Regions from separate parts of the Pseudoalteromonas sp. SWXJZ10B genome, predicted to be linked through region 3. Evidence: predicted binding sites of a transcription regulator. Region 3 holds the regulator's gene; each other region holds the start of a gene.
What was found. Region 3 encodes MetJ, which represses methionine synthesis genes. Its sites were predicted from a motif close to TAGACGTCTAGACGTCTA; they were not measured.
Positions count from the first base shown of each region.

Region 1 (3,291 bases), on a different contig from region 3:
AAACAAGCGTATAAGCTCGCTAAAAAGGCACAATAGTAAAAGGAGGTTCGTCATGACTCATGCCACACAAACTTGGCTGGTTTTTTCTGCGATAGGTTTTATTTTTTCCTTAGCAATAATAAGCTTATTTGAAACGTTTACTAGCATTAGATTTATATCTAATGAGGGAATAGTTTTTGGTGTTATGTGCTCCTCTATGGGGTTTGCCTTAAAAAGGCTTGAGAGTAATAACCAAAAACAGCTTCAATAAATAGCTTAAGCTGCAAATTTTTACTTGTATTTATTAATTCATTTTTCAAAGTACGGACATAAAAAAGCAAGCCATGAGGCTTGCCAAGAAGGGTGTTAATTAGCTCTTACCTAGCCTTTAAGCTATTAGCTTTTCCGCAAGGTTCAATTCCATAATGGCTTTTAATAAACGGTATAAGTTAATTGACGCGTCAATTTCTTCTTTACGGTTTGTTAAGCTTTCAATATTTAGGCCCAGCGGTACATCTAAATGCGCACAGCTTTTAATTATTAAGTCGAGGTTTTCGCGGCAAATACGCACTGATTCGCTTAATGTATTGTCTGCATCAAGCATGCGCCATTTTGTAGCTTCTGGCACTGAAATACCCAACCACTTCATAAAGTCTAAGGTTTTTTCGCCGCCGCACGGGGTAAACGTTAATATAATACGTTGTGGTGTAATACCTTGTGCTTTACATGTACGCGCGTAACTAGTGATTAACTCTATAGTCGCTTGTGCGTCGTAAACAGCTTGCGATATAAAAAACTGACAACCTTGTGCTGTTTTTTCTATTAATCGTTCGTGCTCATTTCGTTTGCTTGAATGGCGCTCAGCAATAGTAACGCCACCTAAAAAGAAATCATCTGATTGCTCAGCCAATGCTTTATATGCATCTGGCAGACTTAACTTGATATCGCCTACCGATGACGGGCTACCTACTAAAACTACATTTTGTAAATCGTAGTCGTTTTTAGTTTCACTTAACCAATCTTTAAATTCACCCACGCCACGCTGCGCCACACTTTTATAAGTAATTACATCTTGTGCAGATAAATTACGAATTAAATGGCTGTATTCACGCGGATCAACGGTTTGTTTAAATGGAAATGGGCGGTCTTGATTGGTTCGGCTGCTTTCGTCTTGAATGTCGTAAATTATTACGCCGTCGTATTCAATTTCGTGTAAGCGACCTAATAGCTTTTCTGCAATGGTTTTTAATTGCGCTTTATCGGTGCCAATTTTAGGCGGGGTAGTACCAATAAGATAAACACCTTGGTTGGTGTCCACTATCTTCTCTTTTAGTGATAAAGCCATAATCCTCATTCCAGCTAAGTTTGTTTTGATGGATTTAATATAGCAGCCATTTAGACGTCTAGATAGATTTATTTAGTGAAAGTTTTTCAACTAACATGATGTTTATTCATAGTGCTTGTTCCCATTATTTATAATTGACACAGTTGTTTACATAATAAATTCCCTTGGGGCTCTTATATTTATTGGCTTTGGGGCATAATTAAAGAGTTAAATCTGACAACAAATTTGCTCAATTTAAAAAGGGACAACAATGAAATTTAAATTATTAGCAACCAGCTTAGCGGTATCGCTGGCGTTAACAGGTTGCGCCATGCAACAAAACCAAAGCACGCAAACAACAGCACAACAAGAACAAGTAAATAAAGCTGATGATCGTGTTTTTTCGCAAGATTATTTAATTGAAGAGCTAGAAAACGGCTTACGTGTCATGGTTGTTAAAACTGATTACCCTGATGTAGTGTCGCTTCAAATTCCGGTATCGGTTGGGTCGCGTAACGAAGTTGAAGAGGGCAAAACAGGCTTTGCTCACTTTTTTGAACACATGATGTTTAAAGGCTCACAAAAATACCCTGAAGATGTGTATTCAGACATATTAAAAAATTCAGGTGTTGATAACCGCGCGTATACAACAAACGATTACACCAACTACCATTTAAACTTTTCAAAGCAGCATCTTGATAAAGTACTTGAGCTTGAAGCTGATATTTTTCAAAACTTAACCTACACCGAAGAGCAATTTAGAACCGAAGCACAAACGGTAAAAGGTGAGTACTTAAAAAACAACGCGAGCCCAGTTCGTAAATTATTAAGCGCTGTACGCGAAGAAGCGTTTGATAAGCACACGTATAAACACACCACTATGGGCTTTTTTAAAGACATAGAAGCGATGCCCGATCAAATGGCGTACGGTAAAGAGTTTTTTGCTAAATTTTATAAGCCTGAGTATGTATCGATTGTAATTGTGGGCGATGTAGAGCCACAAGCAACAATGGCTATGGTTAAAAAGCATTGGGGCAGCTGGAAAAAAGGTAACTACGTTGCTGACATTAAGGCAGAGCCTGTGCAACAAGCACCAAAATATTTGCACCAGCAAGATGAAGCGCTACCAGGGCATTGGTTACTTGTATCGTACAAAGGCGCTGCGTGGGAGCCTGCTAAAAAAGACAGAGCGGCGCTTGATTTAATCTCACAGCTTTATTTTTCAAGTAATTCAGATTTATATCAAGAGCTAGTGGTCGACAAACAAATTGCCAGCCAAATGTTTACCTATAACCCAGAGACTAAAGATCCGGGTTTATTACACGTATTTGTTAAAGTAGAAAACGCAGACGATTTAGCCACTGCACGCGATGCCATTAACCGAACTTATGCAAAAGCACGCACTGAGCTTGTTGATGAGCAAAAGCTGAGTGATTTAAAATCGAACCTTAAATACAGCTTTATTAATGGTTTAGATTCGTCGCAAGCGATTGCATCAACCCTTGCCAGCTACATGCATTTTGAGCGCGATCCTGAGGTTATAAACCAGCTGTATAAATCGGCAGATAACATCACCAGCGCAGATATTAAAGCTGTTGCTAATAAATACTTTACTGATAACGCACGTACCACATTAACAATGTCGGCACTTGATGAAGCGCCAAGTTTTGAGCAAGAAGTTGATTTAAATGCGCTTACTGCAAAGCTTAAACAAGCACCTGCGGCTCCTGTATTTAAAGTACTTGATAAAACCAATAGCTCGCCATTAATTGATGTTAACTTTTTATTCAATACCGGTGCGGCTGCCGACCCTCAAGGCAAAAAAGGCGTTGCTGCGTTAACTGCGGCTATGCTTGCACAAGGTGGCTCAGAGGCGACAAGCTATAAAGATATTCAAAAAGCACTTTATCCGCTTGCGGGTAGCTTTGGTTATCAAATAGATAAAGAAATGCTGTCGTTTCAAGGACGTATTCATAAAGATAACGCGT
Region 1 covers NZ_JADYXD010000003.1:206,822-210,112, forward strand. The annotation lists gene I6F54_RS04525 (sensor domain-containing diguanylate cyclase) at 1-36, shown strand, start outside; gene I6F54_RS04530 (hypothetical protein) at 53-250, shown strand; gene I6F54_RS04535 (methylenetetrahydrofolate reductase) at 368-1,324, opposite strand; gene I6F54_RS04540 (M16 family metallopeptidase) at 1,575-3,291, shown strand, end outside.
Region 1: a site for MetJ is predicted at 1,368-1,385, ahead of I6F54_RS04535 (methylenetetrahydrofolate reductase). Genes of this name have one in related genera too.

Region 2 (3,291 bases), on a different contig from region 3:
AAGTCGTTGCTCTAACTCGTCTAGCTTTTCTTCAAGGCGAATTAAGCTGCTAGTGATGTAATCGAGTGCATCAAAAATACGTTCGTCACGTTGGTTGTTATTTGCAGCAGGGTTTGAGCCATTTTGAATGATGTTTGAAACAGCTTGAAGCTTACTTTTAATGCCTAAGCCTGCTAGTAACTTAGCCTGTTTTAACGCTTTGTCTTTATCGCTTGGTGCAAACAGTGGCTTACCTTTAAAAAAAAGAGCTACTTTTTCATCTGATGTTTTTAATTTTGCAGCTAAATTTGTACATGCTATTTTTATGTCAACGTTATCGGCAAGTCCTGCAAATATAACGCGAAAGTTATCGGCCATTTAACTGTCCCTAAAGCTTTTATAATGAAATGAGTATATACCTAAAGTACAAAAGAATTCGAGGTCGATTTAATAGTTATTTTGTAGACGCTCTACAAACAATATAGCGAATAAGTTTTAGATGCAAAAACGGCCCTTAAAAGGGCCGTTTTTAATTTACTACAACAATTTTGACTTAAAGGCCAGCAGCTGCGCGAAGTGCGTCTGCTTTATCTGTACGTTCCCAAGGGAATTCGTCACGACCAAAGTGGCCGTAAGCCGCTGTAGGAAGGTAGATAGGGCGCTCTAAATCAAGCATTTGAATTAAGCCGTAAGGGCGCAGGTCAAAATGTTCACGAATAAGCTCGATTAAACGGCTTTCTTCTAGCTTGCTTGTACCAAACGTTTCAACGCTGATAGAAGTAGGCTCTGCAACACCAATTGCGTAAGAAACTTGTAGCTCACACTTGTCAGCAAGACCAGCAGCAACAATGTTTTTAGCAACGTAACGTGCAGCGTATGCTGCTGAACGGTCAACTTTTGATGGATCTTTACCAGAGAAAGCACCACCACCGTGACGAGCCATACCACCGTATGTATCTACAATAATTTTACGACCAGTTAAACCACAGTCACCCATTGGTCCGCCAATTACAAAGCGACCTGTTGGGTTAATGAAAAACTTAGTTGCACTTGTAATAAGTTCTGCAGGAAGTACCGGCTTGATGATTGTTTCCATCACCGCTTCTACTAAATCTTTTTGCGAAATGTCTTCGCTGTGCTGAGTAGAAAGTACAACAGCATCAATACCTACTGGCTTACCGTTTTCGTATGCAAAAGTCACTTGAGATTTTGCATCTGGACGTAACCAGTTAAGCTCGCCGCTTTTGCGTACTTGCGCTTGGCGCTGAACTAAACGGTGTGAGTAAGTAATTGGAGCAGGCATTAGTACTTCTGTTTCGTTACATGCGTAACCAAACATTAAGCCTTGGTCGCCAGCGCCTTGCTCTTCTGGGCTAGTACGGTCAACACCTTGGTTAATGTCTGGAGACTGTTTACCAATAGTGTTTAAAATTGCACATGAATCGGCATCAAAGCCCATGTCTGAATTTGTGTAGCCAATGTCACGAATTGTTTTACGTGTAATTTCTTCGATATCAACCCATGCGCTAGTAGTGATTTCACCACCAACCATAACCATACCGGTTTTTACGTAAGTTTCGCATGCAACACGGGCATGAGAGTCTTGCTCTAGGATAGCATCAAGTACCGCATCAGAGATTTGATCGGCGATTTTATCCGGATGACCTTCAGAAACTGATTCAGAAGTAAATAAATGTTTTGCCATTGTAATTCTGCTCACAAATATTGCGCTTCACAAACGTCGGTATTAGCGCTAAAAAATTAAGGGGCGTATTTTATCGAAAACAAAACATCTTGCATAGTGTTTTTACGCCTAGACGTCTAAATAAAATGTATAATAACTTTTTGGTCTTAAAAAATATTCATAATGCCTCATTTTTATGGGGTTTTTAATTGCACACCGCCCCCACAATAAGTAAGAATGGTGCCATAAAAGCTCTTAAGTGACTTATGAGCATAAACGATTACATAAATACCCGCGCAAATACAAATAAAGGTAGGAGAATTCATGCCATCTCGCAAAGAACTTGCAAATGCTATTCGCGTCTTGTCAATGGACGCAGTACAAAAGGCCAAATCTGGTCACCCTGGAGCCCCTATGGGCATGGCTGATATCGCAGAAGTACTATGGCGCGATTATCTAAAACATAACCCAACGAATCCAGAGTGGGCTGACCGTGACAGATTTATTCTTTCAAACGGCCACGGTTCAATGCTTATATATTCTCTATTGCACCTAAGTGGTTACGACTTACCGCTAGACGAAATTAAAAACTTCCGTCAAATGCATTCTAAAACACCAGGTCACCCTGAGTATGGCTATGCACCAGGAATCGAAACTACTACGGGTCCTTTAGGTCAAGGGATCACAAATGCCGTAGGTATGGCAATTGCTGAAAAAGCGCTAGCTGCACAGTTTAACCGTGAAGGTCACGATATTGTTGATCACTTTACCTATGCATTTATGGGCGACGGTTGCCTTATGGAAGGTATTTCACATGAAGCAGGTTCACTTGCAGGCACATTAGGCCTTGGTAAACTTGTTGCGTTTTGGGATGACAACGGCATTTCAATCGATGGTGAAGTAGAAGGTTGGTTTACCGATGATACACCAGCGCGCTTTAAAGCGTACGGTTGGCATGTGATTAGTGGTGTTGATGGCCACGACAGCGATGCTGTAAGTGCTGCAATTGCAGAGGCTAAAAGTGTAACCGACAAGCCATCACTAATTTGTTGTAAAACAATTATTGGTTATGGTTCACCTAACAAATCAGGTAGCCACGATTGTCATGGTGCTCCACTAGGTGATGACGAAATTAAAGCGTCTCGCGAATTTTTAGGTTGGACTGGCGATGCGTTCGAAATTCCTGATGATATTTACGCACAATGGGATAGCAAAGAAAAAGGTCAACAGCTTGAATCAAGCTGGGACGAAAAATTTGCAGCATACGCAAAAGCATACCCAGAGCTTGCAGCTGAATACAAGCGTCGTATTAACAACGAACTTCCTGGCGATTGGGCTGAAAAATCTCAAGCGTATATTGAGCAATTACAAGCAAACCCAGCAAACCCAGCGTCTCGTAAAGCATCGCAAAATGCATTAAATGCGTTTGGTCCGTTATTACCCGAATTTATGGGTGGCTCAGCCGATTTAGCTGGCTCAAACTTAACAATTTGGGATGGCTCTAAAGGTTTAACACGCGATGATGCAAGCGGTAACTACATTTACTACGGTGTACGTGAGTTTGGTATGTCGGCAATTATGAATGGTATTGCGCTTCATAAAGGCTTTATTCCTTACGGTGCTACGTT
Region 2 covers NZ_JADYXD010000024.1:50,752-54,042, reverse strand. The annotation lists gene I6F54_RS17095 (hypothetical protein) at 1-357, opposite strand, end outside; gene metK (methionine adenosyltransferase) at 533-1,684, opposite strand; gene tkt (transketolase) at 1,988-3,291, shown strand, end outside.
Region 2: a site for MetJ is predicted at 1,786-1,803, ahead of metK (methionine adenosyltransferase). Genes of this name have one in related genera too.

Region 3 (3,291 bases):
CTCAGCTTGAGCAAGTTCTGCAATATAGCTAAGTTCTATACTTAGTGTTTTAAGTGCACTTCGTTTTAAATCAGCTTCTAATAGCTGCTCTATTAAATCACTTTGATGGTTATTTAACTGCAGTAAAATATCAGCGACTGCTTGAGTATCTTGTTTTTGATAGCTTTGCCACAACGACACAAGTGTATCTGTAGTTTTACCTGCAGCAGACACCACAACACAGTCGCCCGTCTGAGTACGCCCAATAATTATTTTAGCTACGCTTTGATATCGCTCACTTGAGCTTAAACTCGAGCCACCAAATTTATGTACACAATTGACCATATTTATACCAATTCGCTTAATTAAGTTGTCTATTTTGAGGATAAGAAAACCGTGTCGATAACAAGGCAAAAATTTCGTTGTTTAGTTGTTCTATATGAGAAATTTTTAACGAAGTTAGCGTGCGGTTTAATCCCTCAAATTGATTAGGTATTATTGCGGATTGGTATTACTTACCAAAGCGCCGGACGGGCTGCACTTAATTTAACGTTACCGCCAGAAGTGCCTGCTCCTTTGCCTACACGGCCAACATTTTTATTTTGCCCTGGTTTTACAAGTTCAAACACTCGCTCAAAATCAGCGACTAAATCGCGTATATCTTCAATACCTACCGAAATACGAATAAGCGTATCGCCCACGCCCGCTTCTAAACGTGCTGTTGCCTCCATACCTGCGTGCGTCATAGTTGCAGGGTGACAAATTAAGCTCTCTACGCCACCTAGTGACTCAGCTAAACTAAACGTTTTAAGGCTAGTTAAAAATGCCGCAGCGTCGTTTATATCGCCTTTAATATCAAAACTCACCATGCCACCAAAACCAAGTTGCTGTGCTTTAGCCAGCTCATGTTGAGGATGTGACTCAAGACCTGGGTAGTAAACTTGGCTTACATATTCAGAGCTTTCAAGATACTTAGCTATTGCCAGGGCATTTTCTTGATGCTGCCTTAGGCGCACATTTAAAGTACGTAAACCACGAAGCGTTAAATAGCTATCAAAAGGCGCACCCGTAATACCAATGTTATTAGCCCACCAAGCAAGCTCATCACCAAGCTCTTGTGTTGCGGTAATAACTGAGCCGCCTACTACATCTGAGTGTCCGTTAATGTATTTAGTGGTTGAATGCACCACAATATCTACACCAAATTTAATAGGGTTTTGTAAAGCAGGCGACAAAAACGTGTTATCTGCAGCCACCAATGCACCGCATTGCTTTGCAACATCGGTAACCGCTTTAATATCTGTTAAACGAAGTACTGGGTTACTTGGGGTTTCTATCCAAATAAGCTTAGGTTTAATTACTAAAATTTGTTGAAGGCTTTCTTCTTTTGTTAAATCTAATATTTCGAGCTTTAGTAGTCCGCGTTTTTGTAAAGATGTAAATAAACGATAGCTGCCACCATAACAATCATGTGGAATTACTAACGTATCGTCACTATTAAGTAGCTGAGTAGCTAAATGCACGGCAGCCATGCCTGTAGCTGTAATTATGCCACGAGCGCCACCTTCAAGCTTAGCAAGCGTCTCAGCTAAAATATCACGATTAGGATTACCGCTACGACCATAATCATACTCACGCTTAGTATCAAAGTCGGCAAACGAATAAGTAGTCGATAAATAAATTGGCGGTACCACCGCACCATGATGTTTATCAGCATCAACGCCGTTACGTACAGCAATGGTTGCTTTGTTTTTTTCGCTCATATTCGTCACCTGATTAATTTGGATGTTTAGACGTCTAAAAGAGTAAGTTATCCGTTTTGATAAGTCAAAGTATTTTAAAGCTCTAGATGGCTAAAAGTAGAAGGGGCCTCTGCGAATAACACATTTTAGCTCACAAAAGTGTGCTTATCTTTACACCTACAATAGGCTTATTAAGATAGATCGGTATCTATTATTTGACTATCTTTTTTAAATCGATAGAATTTCACGCATATTTACACGCTTTTTATACCGTGTGAGAAATTAATAATCTGAGGCAACGATACATCTTATGGCTAAATGGAATGGTGAGTATATTCACCCATACGCAGAACACGGTAAAAAATCAGAGCAAGTTAAAAAGATCACCGTTTCGATCCCGCTAAATGTATTAAAGGTATTAACTGACGAACGTACACGTCGTCAAATCAATAACCTTCGCCATGCTACAAATAGTGAATTGCTATGTGAGGCATTTTTGCATGCTTTTACTGGCCAACCTTTACCAAATGACGATGACTTACGTAAAGATAACGCCGAAAAAGTGCCAGAAGAAGTTAAAAAAATAATGCAAGAAATGGGTCTAGAAGTACCCGTTTTAAACGAAGAATAAATATTACAAAGATAAAAAAAACCTCAGTAATTACTGAGGTTTTTTTATGTCTAAATTTTATTGCATAGATCTACTGTATAGATTTATACCAATTCGCTTAATGAAGTGATCTATTTTGAGGGAAGAAAATCGTGTCGATAACAAGGCAAAAATTTCGTTATTTAGTTGTTCTATATCAGAAATTTTTAACGTAGTTAACGTCAGATTTAATCCCTCAAATTGATTAAGTATTATTGCGGATTGGTATTACCGCATATAATTTTCTGGTAAATCAATTTGTGCTACACCCGACTCAATAGCAGCAAGTGCAACAGCTCTTGCTATACGCGGCAGTAAACGTGGATCCATTGGTTTTGGAATAATATACTGCGCACCAAATTCTAGTTTATCTACACCAGCGGCTTTTAAAACTTCTGCAGGTACTGGCTCTTTGGCAATACTTCGAATAGCATCTACTGCAGCAATTTTCATTTCATCGTTAATAGCGCTTGCACGTACATCAAGCGCACCACGGAAAATAAACGGGAAACATAAAACATTATTAACTTGGTTAGGGTAATCAGAGCGCCCTGTTGCCATGATTAAATCGTTGCGTGCGCCGTGCGCAAGTGCAGGATCAATCTCAGGATCTGGATTTGAACATGCAAACACAACTGGTTTTGCAGCCATTAGCTTTAAATCTTCAGCCGCTAATAAGTTAGGGCCAGAAACACCCACAAATACATCCGCATCTGCAATTACATCTTGCAATGTACGCTTATCGGTATTGTTAGCAAAAAGCTGTTTATATTCATTTAAGTCATCGCGGCGGGTATGAATAACACCTTTGCGGTCAAGCATATAAATGTGTTCACGCAGTGCACCACACTTAATTAACAGCTCCATACACGCAACAGCGGCAGCGCCTGCACCTAAACATACAATAATTGCATCTTCAAT
Region 3 covers NZ_JADYXD010000005.1:183,039-186,329, forward strand. The annotation lists gene metL (bifunctional aspartate kinase/homoserine dehydrogenase II) at 1-324, opposite strand, end outside; gene metB (cystathionine gamma-synthase) at 495-1,742, opposite strand; gene metJ (met regulon transcriptional regulator MetJ) at 2,032-2,352, shown strand; gene I6F54_RS06945 (malic enzyme-like NAD(P)-binding protein) at 2,599-3,291, opposite strand, start outside.